4 regions of the Streptomyces sp. NPDC004838 genome follow, and region 2 is predicted to be linked to each of the others. Evidence: riboswitches for the same ligand, from Rfam matches in the RefSeq annotation. Region 2 holds a riboswitch; each other region holds the start of a gene.

Region 1 (4,806 bases), on a different contig from region 2:
GCCTTCGGCGGCGGCACGCCGACGTTCCTCACCGCCGATGAGCTGGACCGGCTCTGCGACATCGCCGAGAAGCGCATGGGCGCGGATCTCGCCTCCGTCCCACTCTCGGTCGAGACCTCACCGTCCACGGCGACCCCCGATCGGCTCGCCGTACTCGCCGAGCGCGGCGCCACGCGCCTCAGCATCGGTGTCCAGAGCTTCGTCGACCAGGAGGCGAAGGCGGCCGTACGCCCGCAGCGGCGTGCCGAGGTCGAGTCCGCACTGGCCCGCATCCGGGAGGCGGGCGTTCCCGTCCTCAACATCGATCTGATCTACGGGATCGACGGCCAGACCTCGCGGAGCTGGCGATACTCCCTGGACTCCGCGCTGGCCTGGCGGCCCGAGGAACTGTATCTCTACCCGCTCTACGTCAGGCCGCTGACCGGTCTCGGCAGGCTCGGGACGGGCGGTGATCACTCCTGGGACGCCCAGCGGCTGCGGCTGTACCGGCAGGGTCGTGATCATCTCCTGGCCCACGGCTATGAGCAGGTGTCGATGCGGATGTTCCGCCGGGCGGACGCACCGGCCTCGGACTCCCCGGACCACGCCTGCCAGACCGACGGCATGATCGGCCTCGGCTGCGGAGCCCGCTCGTACACCTCGCGTCTGCACTACTCGTTCGACTACGCGGTCCGGATGACGGAGATACGCGGCATCATCGACGCGTACACGCAGACGAGCGCCGAGGACTTCGGCCGCGCCGGCGTCGGATACGAGATGGACGAGGACGAGGCCCGCCGACGCCATCTCCTCCAGTCGCTCCTCCAGGCCCAGGGCATGGAGACAGGCGACTACCGCGACCGCTTCGGCCGCGATCCCGAGGACGACTTCGGTCCCGAGCTGGAACGGTTCACCGTGCTCGGCTGGCTGGACGAGTCCGCGCCGCCCGGACTGCTGCGGCTGAGCGCCCAAGGGCTGGCGTACTCGGACGGGCTGGGACCGGAGTTGTTCTCCCCCGTCGTACGGGCCCGTATGGCCGCGTACGAGCCGAAGTGAGACGGCGGACATGGATCATCTGACCGTCCTCTACCGGGGACCGCTCGCGTCCTGCGACTACGACTGTCCTTACTGCCCCTTCGCCAAAAGGCGCGACAACCCCGCGCGACTGCGGGCGGACCGGGCCGCGCTGGAACGGTTCGCCGCCTGGGTGTCCTCGCGGCCGGACGACCGGCTCTCGGTTCTGTTCACCCCGTGGGGCGAGGGTCTGGTGCGCTCCTGGTACCGCCGCACCCTGGTCGAACTGTCGCGGCTGCCGCAGGTGCGACGGGTGGCGATCCAGACCAATCTCAGCTGCCGCACCGACTGGCTCGCCGAAGCCGATCTCGACACGCTCGCGCTCTGGTGCACCTACCATCCGGGGCAGACCCCCTACGACCGCTTCCTCGCCAAATGCGGCGACCTGGCGGCGCGGGGCGTCCGTTTCAGCGTCGGCGTCGTCGGTCTCCCCGAGCATCTGGAGCAGGCCCGCCGTCTCCGTGCCGAACTGCCCGAGCGGGTCTACCTCTGGGTGAACGCGGCGGAGGGGCACGGTTACACGGACGCGGAGGCCGCCGACTGGACGGGGCTCGATCCGCTCTTCCCCTACAGCCGCCATCCGCACCGCTCGGCCGGACTCCCCTGTCGTACGGGCGAGTCGGTCATCTCGGTGGACGGCGACGGCACGGTCCGCCGCTGTCACTTCGTCAGCGAGGAACTGGGCAACCTCTACGACGGCTCGTACCGGAGCGCGCTGCGTCCGAGGGCGTGTCCGCTCCCCGTCTGCGACTGTCACATCGGCTATGTGCATCTGGAGTCGCTGCCGCTGTACGACGTGTTCGCGGGCGGCGTCCTGGAACGGATCCCCGCCGCCGGACCCACCGCCGCCGCCGAGCCCGTGCTCCTGCCGTTTCCGGTGCCGGTGCCGTTCGGCAACGGCACCGGCACCGGCACCGACCAGGAACGGGACGTATAGCGGCGGCGGTACGGGAGCGCATCGGTCCCACCGGGATGCCCAGGGGGGCGAAAACGCCGGATCCCCTCGCGCCACCGCGGCGGTGCGAGGGGATCCGGGCCGTTCGGCCCGCGGGTGCGAGCCGTTCGGCGAAGAGATCAGCGGAACCGGAGTCCGGAAGAGCCGGGGCTCAGAGGTTCAGAGGACCAACGGGACCGGAACGCGCCGGTGCCGTCAGGATCCGTCAGGATCCGTCAGGATCCGTCAGGATCCGTCAGGATCCGTCAGGATCCGTCAGGATCCGTCAGGATCCGTCAGAGCGAGACGCCGTGCTGGCGCAGGTACGCCACCGGGTCGACGTCCGAGCCGTAGCCGGGGCCGGTGCGGACCTCGAAGTGCAGGTGCGGACCGGTGGAGTTGCCGGTGGAGCCGGCGCGGCCGATCTGCTGGCCGCCGCTCACACTCTGGCCGGACGAGACGGAGAGGGAGGAGAGATGGGCGTACTGCGAGTACTTGCCGTCGGTGTGCCTGATGACGACCTCGTTGCCGTACGCGCCGCTCCACCCGGCGGAGACGACGGTGCCGGGTCCGACGGACCTGATGCTGGTGCCGGTCGAGGCGGTGAAGTCGACACCGGTGTGGTACCCGCTGGACCACATGGAGCCCGAAGCACGGTAGGAGGTGCTGACGTTGCCGGACGGCGTGGGGGTGGTGTAGCCACCGCTCCGCTGGGTGGTGCTCGGCGCGTCGTCGGACGCCTGGGCCGATCCCCGGACCGAGGAGCCGGAGGCCGAGGACTTGGCGTTTGAGGACTTGGCGTTCGAGGACTTGGCCGACGGAGACTCGGCGGACGAGGAGCCGGAGGACTTCTGCGACTGCGCGGCCGGAGCGCTCTCGCGGGAGTGGTCACGGGAGGAGCGGTCGTCCGAGCGCTTCTCGGCCTTCGCCGGAGCCTTGCCCTCGGCCTTCGCGCCGATGGTGAGCTTGAGGCCGGGGTGGATCAGGGAGGGGTTCTCGCCGACGGCCTCGCGGTTGTCCGCGTAGAGCTTCTGCCAGCCGCCCCTCACCTGCTGTTCCTCGGCGATCTTGGCGAGATAGTCGCCCGCGACGACACGGTAGGTGACCGGGGCGGCGGCGTGCTGCCGCACCTCCGGGGCGGCCGGAGCGCCGCTCGCCTTCGCCGGGGCGACGGCCGAGGGAACCGTCTGTACGGCGGGGGCGGTCTGCTCCGCGGCCTGGGCGCCGGTCGCGCCCATCAGCGGGATGGCGATGGCCGCGCCACCGGTACCGGCGGCGACGAAACCGCGGGCGATGGGGCCTGCCTGGATACGGCGATGCTTACCCTTTTTGGGCATGACGCTTTCCTCTCCGGCGCCTGCGAGGTGAGCTGTCGGGTTCGGGCTGGAGATGCCCGGCCGCGCGATGAGCACGACTTCACCCCAAGCCGTCCGGATACCCGGAATCGGCGTACTACCTGGGTCCCCCGCTCCTGCCACATGTGAGTGGGTGAAATTCGGGCGGCGGCAGGATGAGGCGTGCCGCCCGGAATTCCGAGACCGTAGACCGGCCGTACCGAGCGGAACAAGCCGAGGATTATCCCGATCGGTGAACTGGGTCATTCTCCGGGGGAATTCACCGTCACACTCCGTGGACCGAAGTCCGCAAAACTCCTGCCCCGCAGGCGTATTCCACTTCTGGGCGCGGCCACACACCGTCACGGATATGATCCTGCTCACGAGCGGATCCCATATCCCGCACTTATAGGGCACGTTATGGCGAACCTCCTGATTCGGACATAAGGCACATGTGATCCCATAAGGGTTGATCGCCGCGATTGCCGCTCCCAACTCCTCACCTTTCACACGGAAACGACAGCCGTACGTCGATTCCCGTCCACCTCGACAAGGCGCGGCCGTATGACCATGGCGCCCGGGTTCGCCCCGAGCCCGCCCGGGCGCGGACCCCGCGTCTCGGCCGGGTTCCTGCTCGCTCAACACGGCGGGGCTCCCGGAAACAGGATTCGAAAGCCACTTCCCGATGCACGGTCCGCAATCGGCCGACCAGTGCCTCAAGAACGCCGACCAGCGCCCGAAGAACAACGTCGGCATGCCCGGTCCGCCATTCCCGCGAATACTCCCCACCGGGACAGACCCGCGTCCATGAATCGGCGCGTCCATGACACAGCGGTCGAGGTCCCCTTCCGCAAATGCGATCGGAGCGCCGGTCAGAAGTGCGCCCGACTACTCACGGAGACAGAGGCTGTCCCATAGGCCCGCACACCCCGCCGGGCGAGGTTCGCCGCGAACCGTGATGGCGGAACCCGGTGCGGGTCGGGCTCGCCATATGTACGCGCATCATCGAGAGCGCGCGGGCGTCCGGGTGATGGCGCCGGACGGGACGCGGCAGCCCGTTTCCGCTGGTTGCCCGAGGTACCGATGTCGTATCGTCGATAAAACGCCACCGTCGGCGACCGATGCCGACGGCTGTGATCTCCTGGAGCCTTCGTGACGCAGCAGTTGCCGCAGGTCCCCTCGAACGAGCCCGAGCTGACCGGAGTGCGCAACTTCCGCGACGTGGGCGGACTGCCGACCGTGGACGGCGGGACAGTGCGGTACGGGCGGCTCTTCCGCAGCGGGCATCTCGCCCACGCGACCGAGAGCGACGCCTCGTTCCTGGCCACCCTCGGGCTGCACACGATCTTCGACTTCCGCAACAACGCCGACATCCAACTGGAGGGGCCGGACGTTCCGCTGCCCGGTGTGCGGAATCTGAATCTGCCCCTCAGCGACCCGGCCGACGGGGCCGAGTTCTGGCGCATGGTCCGCGAGGGCGGCATC
Region 2 (4,806 bases):
GCTCGCCGAGCAGCCTGAGCCTGGTCGCGGTGGAGAACCGGTCGCGGTCCTTCCCGGCCATCGTTCGCCTCCCCTGCTGCCTCTGTACGCGCGTACGTCCCCGGACACGGTACGGGACCGTGGCCGGGGACGTACGCACGCGCTGCGCCTTCGCCGGGTTTTCCGTTCTTCGGATGTCCGGAGCGGGGGCGGGATCCCGGCCCCCGGAAGGGGTCAGTCCTTGAAGCGGGGGAACGCGCTGCGGCCCGCGTACACGGCGGCGTCGTCCAGGATCTCCTCGATGCGCAGGAGCTGGTTGTACTTGGCGACGCGCTCGGAGCGGGCGGGGGCGCCGGTCTTGATCTGGCCGCAGTTGGTGGCGACGGCGAGGTCGGCGATGGTGACGTCCTCGGTCTCGCCGGAGCGGTGGGACATCATGCACTTGAAGCCGTTGCGCTGGGCCAGCTCCACGGCGTCCAGGGTCTCGGTCAGCGAGCCGATCTGGTTGACCTTGACGAGGAGCGCGTTCGCGGCGCCGTCCTCGATGCCACGGGCCAGGCGCTCGGGGTTGGTGACGAAGAGGTCGTCGCCGACGATCTGGACCTTGGCGCCGAGCTTGTCGGTGAGGACCTTCCAGCCCGCCCAGTCGTCCTCGAACAGCGGGTCCTCGATGGAGACCAGCGGGTAGGCGGCGACCAGTTCCTCGTAGTACTCGGTCATCTCGGCGGCCGAGCGGGACTTGCCCTCGAACTCGTACTTGCCGTCCTTGTAGAACTCGGACGCGGCGACGTCGAGCGCGAGCGCGATGTCCTTGCCGGGGGCGTAGCCGGCTTCCTTGACGGCTTCGAGGATGAGGTCGAGCGCGGCGCGGTTGGAGTCGAGGTTCGGCGCGAAGCCGCCCTCGTCGCCGAGGCCGGTGGACAGGCCCTTGGTCTTCAGGACCTTCTTGAGGGTGTGGTAGACCTCGGTGCCCCAGCGCAGGGCTTCGGAGAAGGACTCCGCGCCGATGGGGGCGATCATGAATTCCTGGATGTCCACGTTGGAGTCGGCGTGCGAGCCGCCGTTCAGGATGTTCATCATCGGAACGGGCAGCAGGTGCGCGTTCGGGCCGCCGAGGTAGCGGAAGAGCGGCAGGTCGGACGCCTCGGAGGCGGCGTGCGCCACGGCGAGGGAGACGCCGAGGATGGCGTTGGCGCCGAGGGAGGACTTGTCCGGGGTGGCGTCCAGGTCGAACATGGCCTGGTCGATCAGGCGCTGTTCGGTGGCGTCGTAGCCGACCAGCTCGGGGCCGATCTGCTCGATGACGGCGAGGACGGCCTTCTCGACGCCCTTGCCCTGGTAGCGGTCGCCCCCGTCGCGGAGTTCAAGAGCCTCGAACGCACCGGTGGACGCACCGGAGGGGACGGCGGCACGGCCAGTGCTTCCGTCGTCGAGGCCAACCTCGACCTCGACGGTGGGGTTGCCTCGGGAGTCCAGGATTTCCCGGGCTACGACGACGTCGATGGACGGCACGAGCATCTCCTTCTGGGATGTGACGCTGAGGAGCAGGGCCTCATTGGCCTTGCGGCAAGAGCCTAACCGGCCGGGGGTCGCCGACCCGTCGATGCCCGCCCCCTGGGACGAAAAACGGCGTGAAGAGCGCCGCCGGGGGACAAAAGGATCAATGGCTACCACCGGTAACAGCGTGCGCAGATGGAAACCCCGGTCCGGCGCAAACGGGGGAAGTGCGCCGGACCGGGGTGCTCGGGGGGCCGGGAAGAGTCAGCCCACGTCGAGCTGCGGCCCTGGGGAGAGTCGGCTCAGGTCGAGCCGCTGCTCCGGGGAGAGTCAGCTCAGGTCGAGCTGCTGGCCCGGGAAGATGACATCGGCGTCGCTGATGATGTCCTTGTTCAGGTCGAACAGCTTCTGCCAGCCGCCGTCGACGCCCTGCTCCTGGGCGATCCCGCTGAGGGTGTCGCCGGACTTGACCTCGTACTCGCCGTCGCCCTTCTGGAAGCCCTTGACCTTGGCGGCGGACTTGCCGGACTGCTCGGCGGGCTTGTGGGTCTTCGTCTGGGCGGGGGCCTGGGACCGCTCGGAGCGGGTGGTCGGGGCCTCGGTCTGCCGCTGCGAGGACTGCGACTTCTGGGACTGCTGCGACTTCTGCTGCTGCGAGGACTGCTGCTTCTGGGAGGACTGGTGCTGCTTCTGCGGCTTCTGCTGCTGCGAGGAGCCGGTGTCCGAGGAGCCGTTGTACGCGGAGCGGGACAGGCCCACGCCACAGGTCGGCCAGGCACCCTTGCCCTGGCCCGCGAGGACCTTCTCGGCGATCTGGATCTGCTGCGACTTGGACGCCTTGTCGGCGGTGGAGGCGTACTGGGTGCCACCGAACGCGGCCCAGGTGGAGGCCGAGAACTGCAGACCGCCGTAGTAGCCGTTGCCGGTGTTGATGGACCAGTTGCCGCCGGACTCGCACTGGGCGACCTTGTCCCACTCGGCGGCGGTGGCGGCGGAGGCGGAGGTGGCGCCCATCAGCGGGGTGGCGACGGCCACGCCGGTGATTCCGGCGAACGCGACGATCTTGGTGGCCTTGGACGGACGACGGTGCTTGCCCTTGCCGGAAAACAGCATGGAACGATCTCCTCACCGACGCCTACGAGGTGAGCTGTCGGGTTCGGGCGTAGTGAGTTGCCCGGCCGCGCGACGTTGCGCGCGGCTTCACCCCAAGCCGGACGCCCGTCGTTCGTTCACAACGGGCGGGGCCGGCACTTACCTTGGGTCCCCCGCTCCTGCCTTCGGCGCTCTACGCGACGACTGTTCCCCCCGACCGACGGCAGGATTCGGCGTGACGGTCGATGGTGCCCGCGGTGGCGAGCGGTTCAGACCGTAGGCACACCTCCCCCCGATGTTCAACGACGAACATCGGGGAGAAAACACCCATCCCGCCGCCTCCGGCACCCGCGTTTCCGCAGGTCGGATGCGGAATAAGTCATTCCGGCAAGCGGGTTGGGCCGATTCGAACAAAGAGATCCATGTCTCACTTGCACAGAACCGGACGTACTGGAGCGAAAAGACGGCCGACCGGGGCGGAACTGCCCCTACTGGGCGTCGAGATCGAGACTCTGACCAGGAAGGATGAGGTCGGGGTCGGCGCCGACGGTTTCGCGGTTCGTCTCGTAGAGGGCCGGCCAGCCGCCGGGAAGCTTCTGCTCCTCGGCGATGGCCCAGAGGTTGTCGCCGGGCCGAACTGTGTACGTACCGGGCGAAACCGCCGCCTCGCCGACGCCGCCGGACGCCTCCTGTCCCGACGCCTCCTGCCCGGACGCCGCTTCCTGTCCGGCCGTCTCGGCGCGGGCCGGGGAGTCACCGCGCGAGGCCCGGTCGCCGCCCGCCTCACGGCTCCCGTCCCTGTCGCCCGGTCCGGCCGGTGTCGCGGGGGTGGTGGAGGCAGCCGGAGTGGAGGTCCCCGGCCGGGGCGGAGTGGCCGATCCGGTCGCGTCGGGCGCGGGCTCGCCGCGGTGTCTGCCGGGGGCCGAGTCGCCATTGCCGACACCCTGGGTCGCTTCCGCGGGGGTCTTCGGGGCCTCGGCCCCGGTCTTGGACGGGGAGGAGGTCTTCTGCCCGGCAGCGGGAGTGCCCGAGGGAGTCCCCGAGGGGGTCTTCGTCGGCGCGGCGGACGGCTCGCCCGAGACGCCGGGGTCGACCCCGTCGCCCGGGTTGTCGTTCGTCAGCCCCGCGAGCGAGGCACACGCGGACCACGCCTGGGGCCCCTGCGCGGCGAGGACCTTCTCCGCGACGGCTATCTGCTGCGAGCGGCTGGCCAGATCGGGGCGGGCCGCGTACTCGGTGCCGCCGAACTCCGCCCAGGTGGAGGCCGAGAACTGCAGACCGCCGTAGTAGCCGTTCCCGGTGTTCGCGCTCCACAGACCGGCGCTCTCGCACTCCGCGATCCGGTCCCACACGGCGGCGTCCGCGGCCGACGCCGAACCCGCGCCGAGGAGGGGGATCGCGATGGCGGATCCCGTCACCCCCGCGGCCACGAAGAGGGCCGGAGCCTGACGAGGACGGCGGTGTCGACCATTACCGGAGAGCATGCAGGTGCCTTTCGCGGACTGCTGGGACCGGGGCGAACGTAGCGTTGGGACAACCCCGGTTACAAGTCGATGCAGCGCAGATCACGCGAAAGTCACAGACCTGACGGCACGTCACTTCTTTGTGGGTGCGAACTCCACCGGGAGACTGCGCAGTCCACGCATGATCAGCCCGCCGCGCCAACGCAAATCGGCCGGATCGCCCGCGAGCCGAAGATCCGGCAGACGGCGGAAGAGCGTCGCCAGCGCGGTACGGGCCTCCAGCCGGGCGAGCGGCGCGCCGAGGCAGTAGTGGATGCCGTGGCCGTAGCCGAGGTGGGGGTTGTCCGAGCGGGAGAGGTCCAGGATGTCGGGTTCCCCGAAGCGGGCGGGATCACGATTGGCGGCGGCGAGTACGACGAGGACCGGTTCGCCCTTCCGGATGCGCCGGCCCCCGATGTCGAGTTCCTGGGTGGCGTAGCGCCAGGTGGCCAGCTCCACGGGTCCGTCGTAACGGAGCAGCTCCTCCACGGCGGTGTCGAGAAGGGCGTCGTCACGTCGGTCGACCGCGCCCTGGAAGACAGCCCGCTGAGCGGGGTTCCGGAAGAAGGCGTGAGCGCTGTTGCCGATGAGGTTGATGGTCGTTTCGAACCCCGCGAAGAGAATCACGAAGCACATGGCGGCGGCCTCGTTCTCCGTCAGATGTTCCCCGTGGTCGGAGGCGCGGATCAGCCCGGAGATCAGATCGTCGGCACCCTCGTCGCCGAGGGCCTCGCGC
Region 3 (4,806 bases), on a different contig from region 2:
GTTCCGGACGGCGTCTCCCGGCTCAGGCTGACGGCCTGCGCGGACCTGACCGATCAGCAGATCGACCGGGCGATCGCGACGATCGTGAAGACCGCGCCGGCCGGAGCCTTCGCCGGGATGCCGTCCGTCGGTTGACGCGGGACACCGTCCGTCGGCCGGTGCTCTCGGGGGTGCCGTCCATCAACCGGAGCTACGAGACCGGCCCACCGCGCCGACGGTTCGGCGACGGCGCTCGGCCTGTACGGCGACGGGGGTCAGCCGTCGCTCTCCGCGGAGACCGCGGTCACGAATCGGGACCAGGACCGCGGGGAGAACCGCAGGGGTCGGCGGGTCACGTCTTTGGAGTCCCGCACGGCGAGCGACTCGTCCGGCAGCTTCGCCGCCTCGACGCAGTTGCTCATCGCGGTGCTGCGGCTGCTGTGCCGCCACAGTAATCCGCCGCCGTCGCGGACGAGTTCGCCGTCGGCGACTTCGCCGCCTGCCGGGCCGCTTCGGAGGGGATCGTCGAGGAGTGGATCGGGGCGGAAGGAGTCGGGGTGCACGAGGGGATCGGACATGGGGGGCCTCCCTATGCGTCATCCATGATCGTGGCGATGAGATCCAGAGAATCCACGGCGGACAGGGCGCGCGCCTGCATCGTGGTGAACGCGGCGCTGTACACCGCAAGGTCTTCTGCCCGCTCCAGATGGAGGCTACTCGTCAAATGGTCGAGAACGACCACATCCAGATCAGAAGTGTTCGGAAAGGAGAAGATAACGAAAGAGTTGGCGAGTCCGACATACGCGCCGACGGAGAACGGCAGTACCTGGATCCGTACATGAGGCAACCCGGCGGAGCGGATCAGCTCCCCCAACTGCTCCCGCATCACCCGTGAGCCCCCGACCCTCCGTCGCAGCGCGGCCTCGTCCAGCACGACGCGCAGCTTCAGCGGCTTCCTGCCGCGCAGCACCGACTGCCGGGCGATCCGCACCTCCGCCAGGGAGTTGACGGTCGCCTCGGGCAGATCCTCAAGCGTCGACCGGGTCACCGCCCGCGCGTACTCCGGGGTCTGCAACAGTCCCGGCACCACCGAGGTCTCCAGCGTGCGCACGGCGCACGCCTGCGCCTCCAGGGAGATGAAGTCCCGGTACTCGGGCGGCAGCAGCCCCCGGTAGGCGTGCCACCAGTGTTGGCCGCCCGAGCCGTCGGCCGCTCCGGCGAGGGTCTCCAGCAGATTCCTCAGCTGGGGGTCGGCGACCTCGTACACATCGAGCAGCAGCCGTACGTCGGCGCTCTTCACCCCGCTGGCCCCGGTCTCGATCCGGCTCACCTTCGACTGGTGCCAGCCGGCCAGCTCTCCGGCGTTCCGGCTGGTGAGGCCGGCGGCCAGCCGCAGCTTGCGGAGTTCCTCGCCGAGTTTGCGGCGGCGCACCGCGGGACCGTGCTGCATCAGGGCATCCTTCCTGCCGGTCCGTCTCCGTCGGTCCTCGGCCTCGATCCGTCGTCAGCCCCTGCGGTCGGCCGGATCGGCCCGTCGGACAAGGTTCTGAGTGTGCGCCCAAAAGCGGTTTCATGTTGCAGAGTTCACCGCATCGAGCGACAGATATATGCATATCTTTGTGGATCGCCACTCCTGGCGGCACGATGAGTGGCAGTCTGGCCGCAGCGCAATCCGTGGCCGCCCGCGCATCCATCCGCTACGAATTCGGAGCACGGCCGCGGTGGGAAAGGGACAGCGTCGCCATGGCAGATCTTCAGGAAGCCTCCATCACCCTGCCGAGCGAACCCGCCTCGGTGTCCGTGGCCCGGAGATACGCCACGGATGTCGTCTCCGGCTGGGGACTGCCGGCCGACAGCGAGACGGTCGACACGATCCGGCTGATCGTCTCGGAGCTGACCACCAACGCCGTACAGCACACCTTCGGCCAGTCGCCCACCTTCACGGTGGACCTGTCGCTGGAGCGGGACGAGGAACTGCGCATCGGGGTGACCGACAGCCACCCGCGCTGGCCGCAGCGACTGCCGGCGGCCGTCCGGCAGGACAACGGGCGGGGCATGGTCATCATCCGAAGCCTGACCGCGCACTCCGGCGGACGGCTCTCGGTCACCCCGACCGAGGAGGGCGGCAAGACCGTCTGGATCGCACTTCCGTGGACCGTGCCGGTGCCGAACTGACCGAGGCGCGCGCCGTGGTTCGCGTCTTGGTGCGCGCCGGGCTTGTGCCGTGCTCGTGCCGGGCGGTGAGGGCGGCGGGCCATTCCGCCGAGGAGGCCAAGGCTCGTGAGAGAGGCCCGGCCGGGCCGCGGAGTAACCGCTGAGGGCGCTCACAGCCCGACGCGCCGGCGGCCGGGCGAGACCCCGGCGACCGGCGCGTGTTCTGTCAGGTGCGGGCCGTCAGCGGACCCGGCCGTACAGGACGCTCTTGCTCCAGATCTTGTCCAGCTTCACCCAGGAGCCCGTCTTGGGCGAATGCCAGATCTTTCCCTTCCCGGCGTAGATGCCCACGTGGTACACCCTCTTGTTGCTGTGGAAGAAGACCAGGTCCCCGATCTGCCGTGAGGACGCCGAGACCTTGCGGGTCGAGTTGTACTGCTGCTGAGCGGTCCGCGGGAGCTTCTTCCCCGCCTTTTTGTACGAGTAGAGCGTGAGCCCCGAGCAGTCGAAGCGGGAAGGGCCCACGGCGCCGTACTTGTAGGGCGCCCCCTTCTTCGAGGCCGCGATCTTCAGCGCCTTTCCTGCGTGCGTCGTGGCCGCCTGGGCCTCGGCCGTGCCGCCCGGCACGATCAGGGTGCCGCCGAGCGCGGCGAGGGTCAGGGCCGATACGGCGCCCGCCCGGCTGATCAGAGACGGGACGTTCTTCTGCGCAGTCATGCGCAACCCTTCGTCAGCCGCCTGTGAAGGATGACCTGTCGGGTTCGGGCGGACGAAGGTGCCCGGCCGCTGACGCGGCTTCACCCCTAGGGACTTCCGGACCGGCCGGCTGTCCCGTGCTGCGTGGGTCCTCCACTCCTGCCGAAGCACTCCTGTCGACCAGTGGTCCGGAACAGCGGCAGGATTCGGCGTCTGTCCGGACTGCCCCGCCGAGGTGACGGGGGCTTGTCGTCCCAGGGATCTTGACCTACGCACCGCCGGTTTTCCGAGGCAAAACGGCGATATGTGAGTTTCAACACGAATACTCTGTTCGGGTGGACGTGCCCCGTCGCGCCTCGGTGTTCGACGGCCTACGAGGCTCTTACCAGCACCGGAATGAGATATTCCGGTTTCTTGGTCGTCTCCGTGCGCAACTCGACCGTAGCCGCCGACCGGTGGGTGACTACTTCAAAAGAGGTATGTCTTCTGGTACTCCGATGGCGGTTGACATTCGCTCGGGGGTGGCTTCGGGCCCCGAGGCGAAGTCCGCCGCCGGTCCTGAGCGAAGGTCCGTCACCGGTCCGGAGGCGGCGGCACGGTGACCCGGAGCGCCCTCCTCTCCCCGTCGAGGACTCTCAACGCCCCGGCGAGTGTGACCGAGTGCACCTCGCTCTCGCCGCGCAGATGCATCAGCGCCAGGGCGTCCCGCAGCGCGGTCGCCCGGCTCACGAGTGCCTGTGCGGCGCGGAGCGCGCCGTAGGTGTGGGTGGAGCGGGCCGGATTGATCCGTCCCACCATGTCGACGACTTCGAGGTAACTGTCGATGAGCGCGCACTCGGCGCGGGTCAGCGCGGGCAGCGGCGGCGGTTCGGGCAGCGGCATGACGTCATCACCCGGAAGAGCGGCCGGAGCGCGAGGTCTTGCGGTCGGTGACGACATGGTCCACCAGTCCGTACTCCCTGGCGGCCGCGGCGTCGAAGAACCGGTCCCGTTCCAGATCCGCCGTGACCCGCTCCACCGGCCGGCCGGTGTGCCGTGCGAGAAGCTCCGCGAGCTGAGCACGGAGCCGGAGCAGTTCCGCGGTCGCGATCTCCAGGTCGGACGGCATACCGCGCATCGGTTCGTCGAGCGAGGGCTGCTGAACGACGATCCGGGCCCCCGGCAGCGCCATCCGCTTTCCGGGGGTTCCCGCGGCGAGGAGCAGTGCGGCGGTCGAGGCGGCCTGGCCGATGCAGACCGTCTCCACGTCGCAGGTGACCACCTGCATGGTGTCGTAGATCGCCGACATGGCGCTGAGCGAGCCGCCGGGGGAGTTGATGTACAGCGAGATGTCCCGGTCCGGCGCCGTGTATTCGAGATGCAGGAACTGCGCGATCACATCGTTGGCGGCGGTGTCGTCGACATCGGTACCGAGGAAGACGATCCGTTCGTCGAGCAGCTTCGAGTACGGATCGAGGGTCCGGATTCCCTGGGCGGTGCGCTCCGAGAACTGGGGCAGGACGTAGCGGGCGGCGGGACGGGTCATGGCGTACCTCTCCTCGGTGCACTACTGGAACGGTGTCTGTAAAAAATGTACAGGACGTACAGAACTGAGAAGGGTGCGCTTCTGATGCGAGGAGAGGAAGGTCAAGCCAGAGGACGATTGCGTGGCGAGCGGACAGTGGGGCGAGGCGGATCAACACGCCTTCTCCGCCGATTGATCACAAGTGCGTCACTACGGGGAAGTGCGGGGCACCGCGGACGATTCGGGGCCGCTAGGTTCAATCCTGCAGTCGACATCCTTGGGGGGATCTCATGAGCTGGGGTCAGCAACAGCCGTCATCGCCGTCATCCCAGACGCCGCAGTGGGGGCAGCCCTCCGGGCCGCCGCCGCCGGAGAAGGGGCCGGGGTGGGCGCGGAAGCGGATCGCCATTCCGGCGGCCGTTCTCCTCTTCTTCATGGGCGTCGTCATCGGCGCGGCCGGGGGAGGCGGTACC
Region 4 (4,806 bases), on a different contig from region 2:
CGAAGACCCCGCCGCGCGTCGCCCTGCTGGCGACGGGTGAGGGCGCGGACGGCTATCTGCCCGGCCTCGCGCTCCAGGCCGAGGCCGAGCCGCCGACGACGGTGGATGTGAGGGCCACCAAGGGAGGGCACGCCACCTGGGTGTGGAGAGCACAGGTGCCGTATCTCTTCGAGTGGCTGACCCACCGGATGAAGCCGACGGACTGGGACGGCGGCCCGGCACGTGAGGCGTCCGCGGCCGCGGGGGCGGCGCGATGACGGCGTGGTGACTGGCATGGTGACTGGCGTGGTGACGGCCACGGGAGCGCTGGGCTGAGGACGCTGGGCCGGTGCGTCCGGGCCGGGACCGGGATCCGGGACCGCCGGGCCGGGGCCTGCGGGTCCGAACCCGCGGGTCCGAGCCTGCCGAGGGAACGACTCCATCCGTCACCGGGCCCGGCGACAGCCCTCGGCACAGTCCGTGACCGGGAGATCGCCCCCGGTTCACCCCTGCCGTGCCGCCGTGACCGTTGCGGCGAATGAGGCTTACCTGCCCTCGGACGGCCGATACGGGCCGGGCTAGGCTCCGCCGCATGGACGTACTCATCAATGTCTTCGTGGCCCTGCACATCATCGGTATCGCGGCCCTGCTGGGCGGCTTCTTCGCCCAGATGAAGGCGATGGGGCAGGGGACGGCGCGCTTCACACCGGGGATGCTGCACGGCGCGCTGACGATGCTCGTCACCGGCATGGCGCTGGTGGGCCTGAACCAGGCGGACGACCAGACGCTCGACCACGTCAAGATCGGCGTCAAGACGGCGGTGCTGGTGGTGATCCTGGGGCTCGTGTACGTCAAGCGGGACGAGGAGACGGTCGACAAGGCGCTCTTCGGCGCGGTGGGCGGGCTGACGGTGGCCAACATCCTCATCGCGACGCTCTGGACCTGAGACTGATCCGGACCCGAGGCCGCGGGGAGGTGCGGGGGAGCGCCAGCGCGGGCGAGCCCCCGGCGGGACGGTCATGAGCGCCCGCCCTTGAGAGCCGACCCGGCGCGCGGACCCTCGCGGAGCGCTGTCGGGCGGCGGACGGAGGCTGCGGCGCGGCGGCTGTGACACGGCGGCTCACGGGCGGTCGCCGAAGCTCCCCGTACCGGCCGTGGGAACGGGCGATTCCGCCGTACCGCGAACGGCCGCGACACCCTGGTTCAGCGGTCGACCGTCCACGCGGCGTCCGGGGGCGGTGTGCCCTGAGCGACGATGTGGCGGACGATCCGGAACGCCTCCCCCAGGGGCACGGTGTCCTCGTCGGGGTACTCGTCGTTCTGCCCGTTCTCCAGCACGAAGCCGTCGCTCCAGTCCTCGGCCCCCGGATCCGACGCGTGCTCGCCGGGGTCGCCCTCACCGTCGAGCAGCATCACCATCGCCCGCTCGGTGTTGGTGACGACGGCGAGCCGTCGCCCGGTCGAACTGGTCAGCCACGACTCACAGGTCCCGGCCGTCATCCTTCTGCCGATCTCCTCCACGGCCTCATCGGCCGTCACCGGCGGAGCACCCTCGCGGAACGCCCAGGTCTCTGACATGGGTACGACCCTCTCACGCGGTGACGCGGACCATCCGCCCTCCGGGCGGGGCGGATGCCGAACCCGCGTGCCGAACCCGCGTTCCGCCTCCGCTCAGGCGGGGCGCACGCTGCCGTAGATCGGCATGTAGTAGATCGACTCCTCGCGCACGTTCGCACCGGGCTTCGGCGCGTGGATCATCTTGCCGCCGCCGACATAGATCCCGACATGGCTGATGTCGTCGTAGAAGAAGACCAGGTCACCGGGGCGCAGATCCTTCGTCTCCACTCGGGTGCCGATCTTCACCTGGTCCCAGGTGGTACGCGGGAGGTTCACGCCGGCCGCCTTCCAGGCCGCCTGGGTCAGCCCGGAGCAGTCGTACGAACTGGGCCCGGCGGCGCCCCAGACGTACGGCTTGCCGATCTGAGCGCGGGCGAAGGAGAGAACCTTGTCCGCCTTGGCGGTCGAGGTGCCGCCTCCCGTGCTCGAGCCGCTTCCGGTCCCGCCGCCAGTGCCGGCATCGCTGCCCGCGCCGGGGGCCGTCTCCCGCGCGCGCTGCTGCTCCAGTCGTTTGCGCTCGGCCTCGGCCTCGGCCTTCTGTCGCGCCCGCGCCGCCTCCTCCTGCTTCGCCTTCGCCTCGGCCAGCCGCCGAGCCTCGGCCGCCTTCTCGCGCTCGATCGCCGCGAGCCGGGCCTTCTCCTGCGCCGTCAGCTTCGACAGGAGCGAGCGCGCCTCCGCGAGCTTGGACTGCACCCGCTGCTTTCCGGCGCGCAGGGCGTCCTGCGACTCGGTGAGGGACGCGAGGCTCTCGGTCGCCCTGGCCCGCTGCCGGGCGGCCTCGGCCCGCTGGGTCTCGTAGTCGGCGACGGCCTCACGCTGACGGTCCGTCATCCGGTCCATCAGCTGCGTCTGGTCGAAGTACTGCTGCGGGCTGTCCGCGAACAGCAGCGCGGCGGTCGGAGCGACCGCACCAGTGCGGTACTGCGCGGCCGCATAGCCGCCGAGCGCCCGGCGCGACTCGTTCAGCTTCTCCGTACGCCGCGCCGCCTCGTCGAGCAGCCGGTCGACCTCGGCGCGCTTCCCGGCGGTGGTCTCCTTCGCCTTGTTGAACTCCTGGGTCGCCGTACCGGCCTGCCGGTAGAGATCGTCGACCTTCTTCTGCACCTCCTCGACGGAGGGCTTCGGCACGGGCGGCGCGGCCGGGGCCGCGCCGGCGCTCTGCGCCGACAGCAGACCGACGGAGGCGAGAGCCGCCGTCGTGAAGCCGACGGCCGCAGTGGGTTTCGCGGTACGACTTCGGGGCTTGCGATGCGACACCAAGACCGGCGTCTCCTCTTCCGTTGACCGCCTACCGGGTTAGCTGTCGGGTTCGGGCGGAACGGAAGATCGCCCTACGGACCGGTACGACAGGCCCGATTCACCCCGGTTGTGCATGGTGGGTCCCCGGTTCCGAACTCCTGTGAGGAAAGCCCGGATTCGGCGTGGGCTGCCCGCTTGGCGTGGATCGCCGCGAGGGAACGGGCCGCCTGGTCGAGCACGCTAGCCAACGGTGTGGCTGCTGTGAAGGTTGATGTTCGATATGCCCGATACATTTTCGTGACCTTTCGGCGGGAGGGTGCCTCCGGCTCGGCGGGTGACGGAGAGGATTCGCCTGGTCACGGGTGGTTCGGCCCGTGACCGCCGCTCGGGCCGCGGCGGTGCCTGAGCCCGCGTACGCCCATGCGGCGGCGGGCTGTCGGTGGCGAGGCATAAACTCGGAGAGCGATGAGCAGCCTCTTTGACGAAGACTTCCTGGCGAACCTCCAGCGCACCCCGGAGGAGCCCCCGCCGCCGCCCGAGGACCATCAGGGTCCCGAGGACGAAGCCCGGGAGGAGATCCCGGACGATCTCTTCCAGGGCGCCTACGACGTGCCTCCGGCCCGTGACGCGTACTACCGCGACGGAGCACCGCGTACGGTCGTGGACCCCGAAGCCCTGCTCGACGGGCTGAACGAACAGCAGCGCGCCGCCGTCGTGCACACCGGATCGCCCCTGCTCATCGTCGCCGGGGCCGGTTCCGGCAAGACCCGTGTGCTGACCCACCGGATCGCCCACCTCCTGGCGACCCGCCGCGTCCACCCCGGACAGATACTGGCGATCACCTTCACCAACAAGGCCGCCGGTGAGATGAAGGAGCGCGTCGAGCACCTGGTCGGCCCGCGCGCGGGCGCCATGTGGGTCTCCACCTTCCACAGCGCCTGCGTCCGCATCCTGCGCCGCGAGTCCAAGAAACTCGGCTTCACCTCCTCGTTCTCCATCTACGACGCGGCGGACTCCAAGCGCCTGATGGCCCTCGTCTGCCGCGATCTGGATCTCGACCCGAAGAAGTTCCCGCCGAAGTCCTTCAGCGCCCAGGTCTCCAATCTGAAGAACGAGCTGATCGACGAGGAGAGCTACGCGGATCAGGCCGCCGGTTCCGGGGGAGGGTTCGAGAAGACGCTCGCCGAGGCGTACCGGATGTACCAGGCGCGGCTGCGCGAGGCCAACGCCCTGGACTTCGACGACATCATCATGACGGCCGTCCATCTGCTCCAGGCGTTCCCGGACGTCGCCGAGCACTACCGGCGGCGCTTCCGCCATGTCATGGTCGACGAGTACCAGGACACCAACCACGCCCAGTACACACTCGTACGCGAACTGGTGGGCACGGGCTACGAGGACCTGCCGCCCGCCGAACTCTGCGTCGTCGGCGACGCCGACCAGTCGATCTACGCCTTCCGCGGCGCGACCATCCGCAACATCCTCCAGTTCGAGGAGGACTACGCGGACGCGACGACGATCCTGCTGGAGCAGAACTACCGCTCCACCCAGACGATCCTCTCCGCCGCCAACGCCGTCATCGAGCGGAACGAGAGCCGCCGCCCCAAGAACCTGTGGACGAACGCGGGCACGGGCGCGCAGATCACCGGCTATGTCGCCGACACCGAGCACGACGAGGCGCAGTTCGTCGCCGACGAGATCGACCGGCTCACGGACGAGGGCGACGCGAAGGCCGGCGACGTCGCCGTCTTCTACCGGACGAACGCCCAGTCCCGTGTCTTCGAGGAGATCTTCATCCGCGTCGGCCTGCCGTACAAGGTCGTCGGCGGAGTCCGCTTCTACGAGCGCAAGGAGGTCCGGGACGTCCTCGCCTATCTGCGTGTTCTGGCCAACCCGGAGGACACCGTCCCGCTGCGCCGCATCCTCAATGTTCCCAAGCGCGGCATCGGCGACCGCGCGGAAGCGATGATC

Evidence for each region. Region 2 has a riboswitch for cyclic di-AMP ahead of ACWEFL_RS34430 (transglycosylase family protein). Riboswitches for the same ligand answer to the same signal wherever they lie in the genome.
Region 1: linked by a shared signal. The riboswitch ahead of ACWEFL_RS34190 (M23 family metallopeptidase) and the one ahead of ACWEFL_RS34430 (transglycosylase family protein) in region 2 are both predicted to bind cyclic di-AMP.
Region 3: linked by a shared signal. The riboswitch ahead of ACWEFL_RS22735 (C40 family peptidase) and the one ahead of ACWEFL_RS34430 (transglycosylase family protein) in region 2 are both predicted to bind cyclic di-AMP.
Region 4: linked by a shared signal. The riboswitch ahead of ACWEFL_RS12570 (NlpC/P60 family protein) and the one ahead of ACWEFL_RS34430 (transglycosylase family protein) in region 2 are both predicted to bind cyclic di-AMP.

The regions. Positions count from the first base shown of each region.
Region 1 is NZ_JBSGAW010000046.1:33,410-38,215, forward strand. Features, by position in the region: gene ACWEFL_RS34180 (STM4012 family radical SAM protein) at 1-1,035, shown strand, start outside; gene ACWEFL_RS34185 (STM4011 family radical SAM protein) at 1,046-1,990, shown strand; gene ACWEFL_RS34190 (M23 family metallopeptidase) at 2,284-3,324, opposite strand; cyclic di-AMP (ydaO/yuaA leader) riboswitch at 3,327-3,488, opposite strand; gene ACWEFL_RS34195 (tyrosine-protein phosphatase) at 4,474-4,806, shown strand, end outside.
Region 2 is NZ_JBSGAW010000048.1:11,973-16,778, forward strand. Features, by position in the region: gene ACWEFL_RS34420 (FtsB family cell division protein) at 1-61, opposite strand, end outside; gene eno (phosphopyruvate hydratase) at 214-1,497, opposite strand; gene ACWEFL_RS34430 (transglycosylase family protein) at 1,807-2,589, opposite strand; cyclic di-AMP (ydaO/yuaA leader) riboswitch at 2,594-2,769, opposite strand; gene ACWEFL_RS34435 (transglycosylase family protein) at 3,057-4,052, opposite strand; gene ACWEFL_RS34440 (cytochrome P450 family protein) at 4,164-4,806, opposite strand, start outside.
Region 3 is NZ_JBSGAW010000020.1:112,257-117,062, forward strand. Features, by position in the region: gene ACWEFL_RS22715 (8-amino-7-oxononanoate synthase) at 1-135, shown strand, start outside; gene ACWEFL_RS22720 (DUF397 domain-containing protein) at 255-557, opposite strand; gene ACWEFL_RS22725 (helix-turn-helix domain-containing protein) at 569-1,429, opposite strand; gene ACWEFL_RS22730 (ATP-binding protein) at 1,723-2,154, shown strand; gene ACWEFL_RS22735 (C40 family peptidase) at 2,374-2,850, opposite strand; cyclic di-AMP (ydaO/yuaA leader) riboswitch at 2,854-3,051, opposite strand; gene ACWEFL_RS22740 (hypothetical protein) at 3,403-3,711, opposite strand; gene ACWEFL_RS22745 (ATP-dependent Clp protease proteolytic subunit) at 3,719-4,354, opposite strand; gene ACWEFL_RS22750 (PASTA domain-containing protein) at 4,624-4,806, shown strand, end outside.
Region 4 is NZ_JBSGAW010000009.1:25,556-30,361, reverse strand. Features, by position in the region: gene ACWEFL_RS12585 (alpha/beta hydrolase) at 1-257, shown strand, start outside; gene ACWEFL_RS12580 (hypothetical protein) at 572-925, shown strand; gene ACWEFL_RS12575 (hypothetical protein) at 1,183-1,557, opposite strand; gene ACWEFL_RS12570 (NlpC/P60 family protein) at 1,651-2,856, opposite strand; cyclic di-AMP (ydaO/yuaA leader) riboswitch at 2,867-3,028, opposite strand; gene pcrA (DNA helicase PcrA) at 3,301-4,806, shown strand, end outside.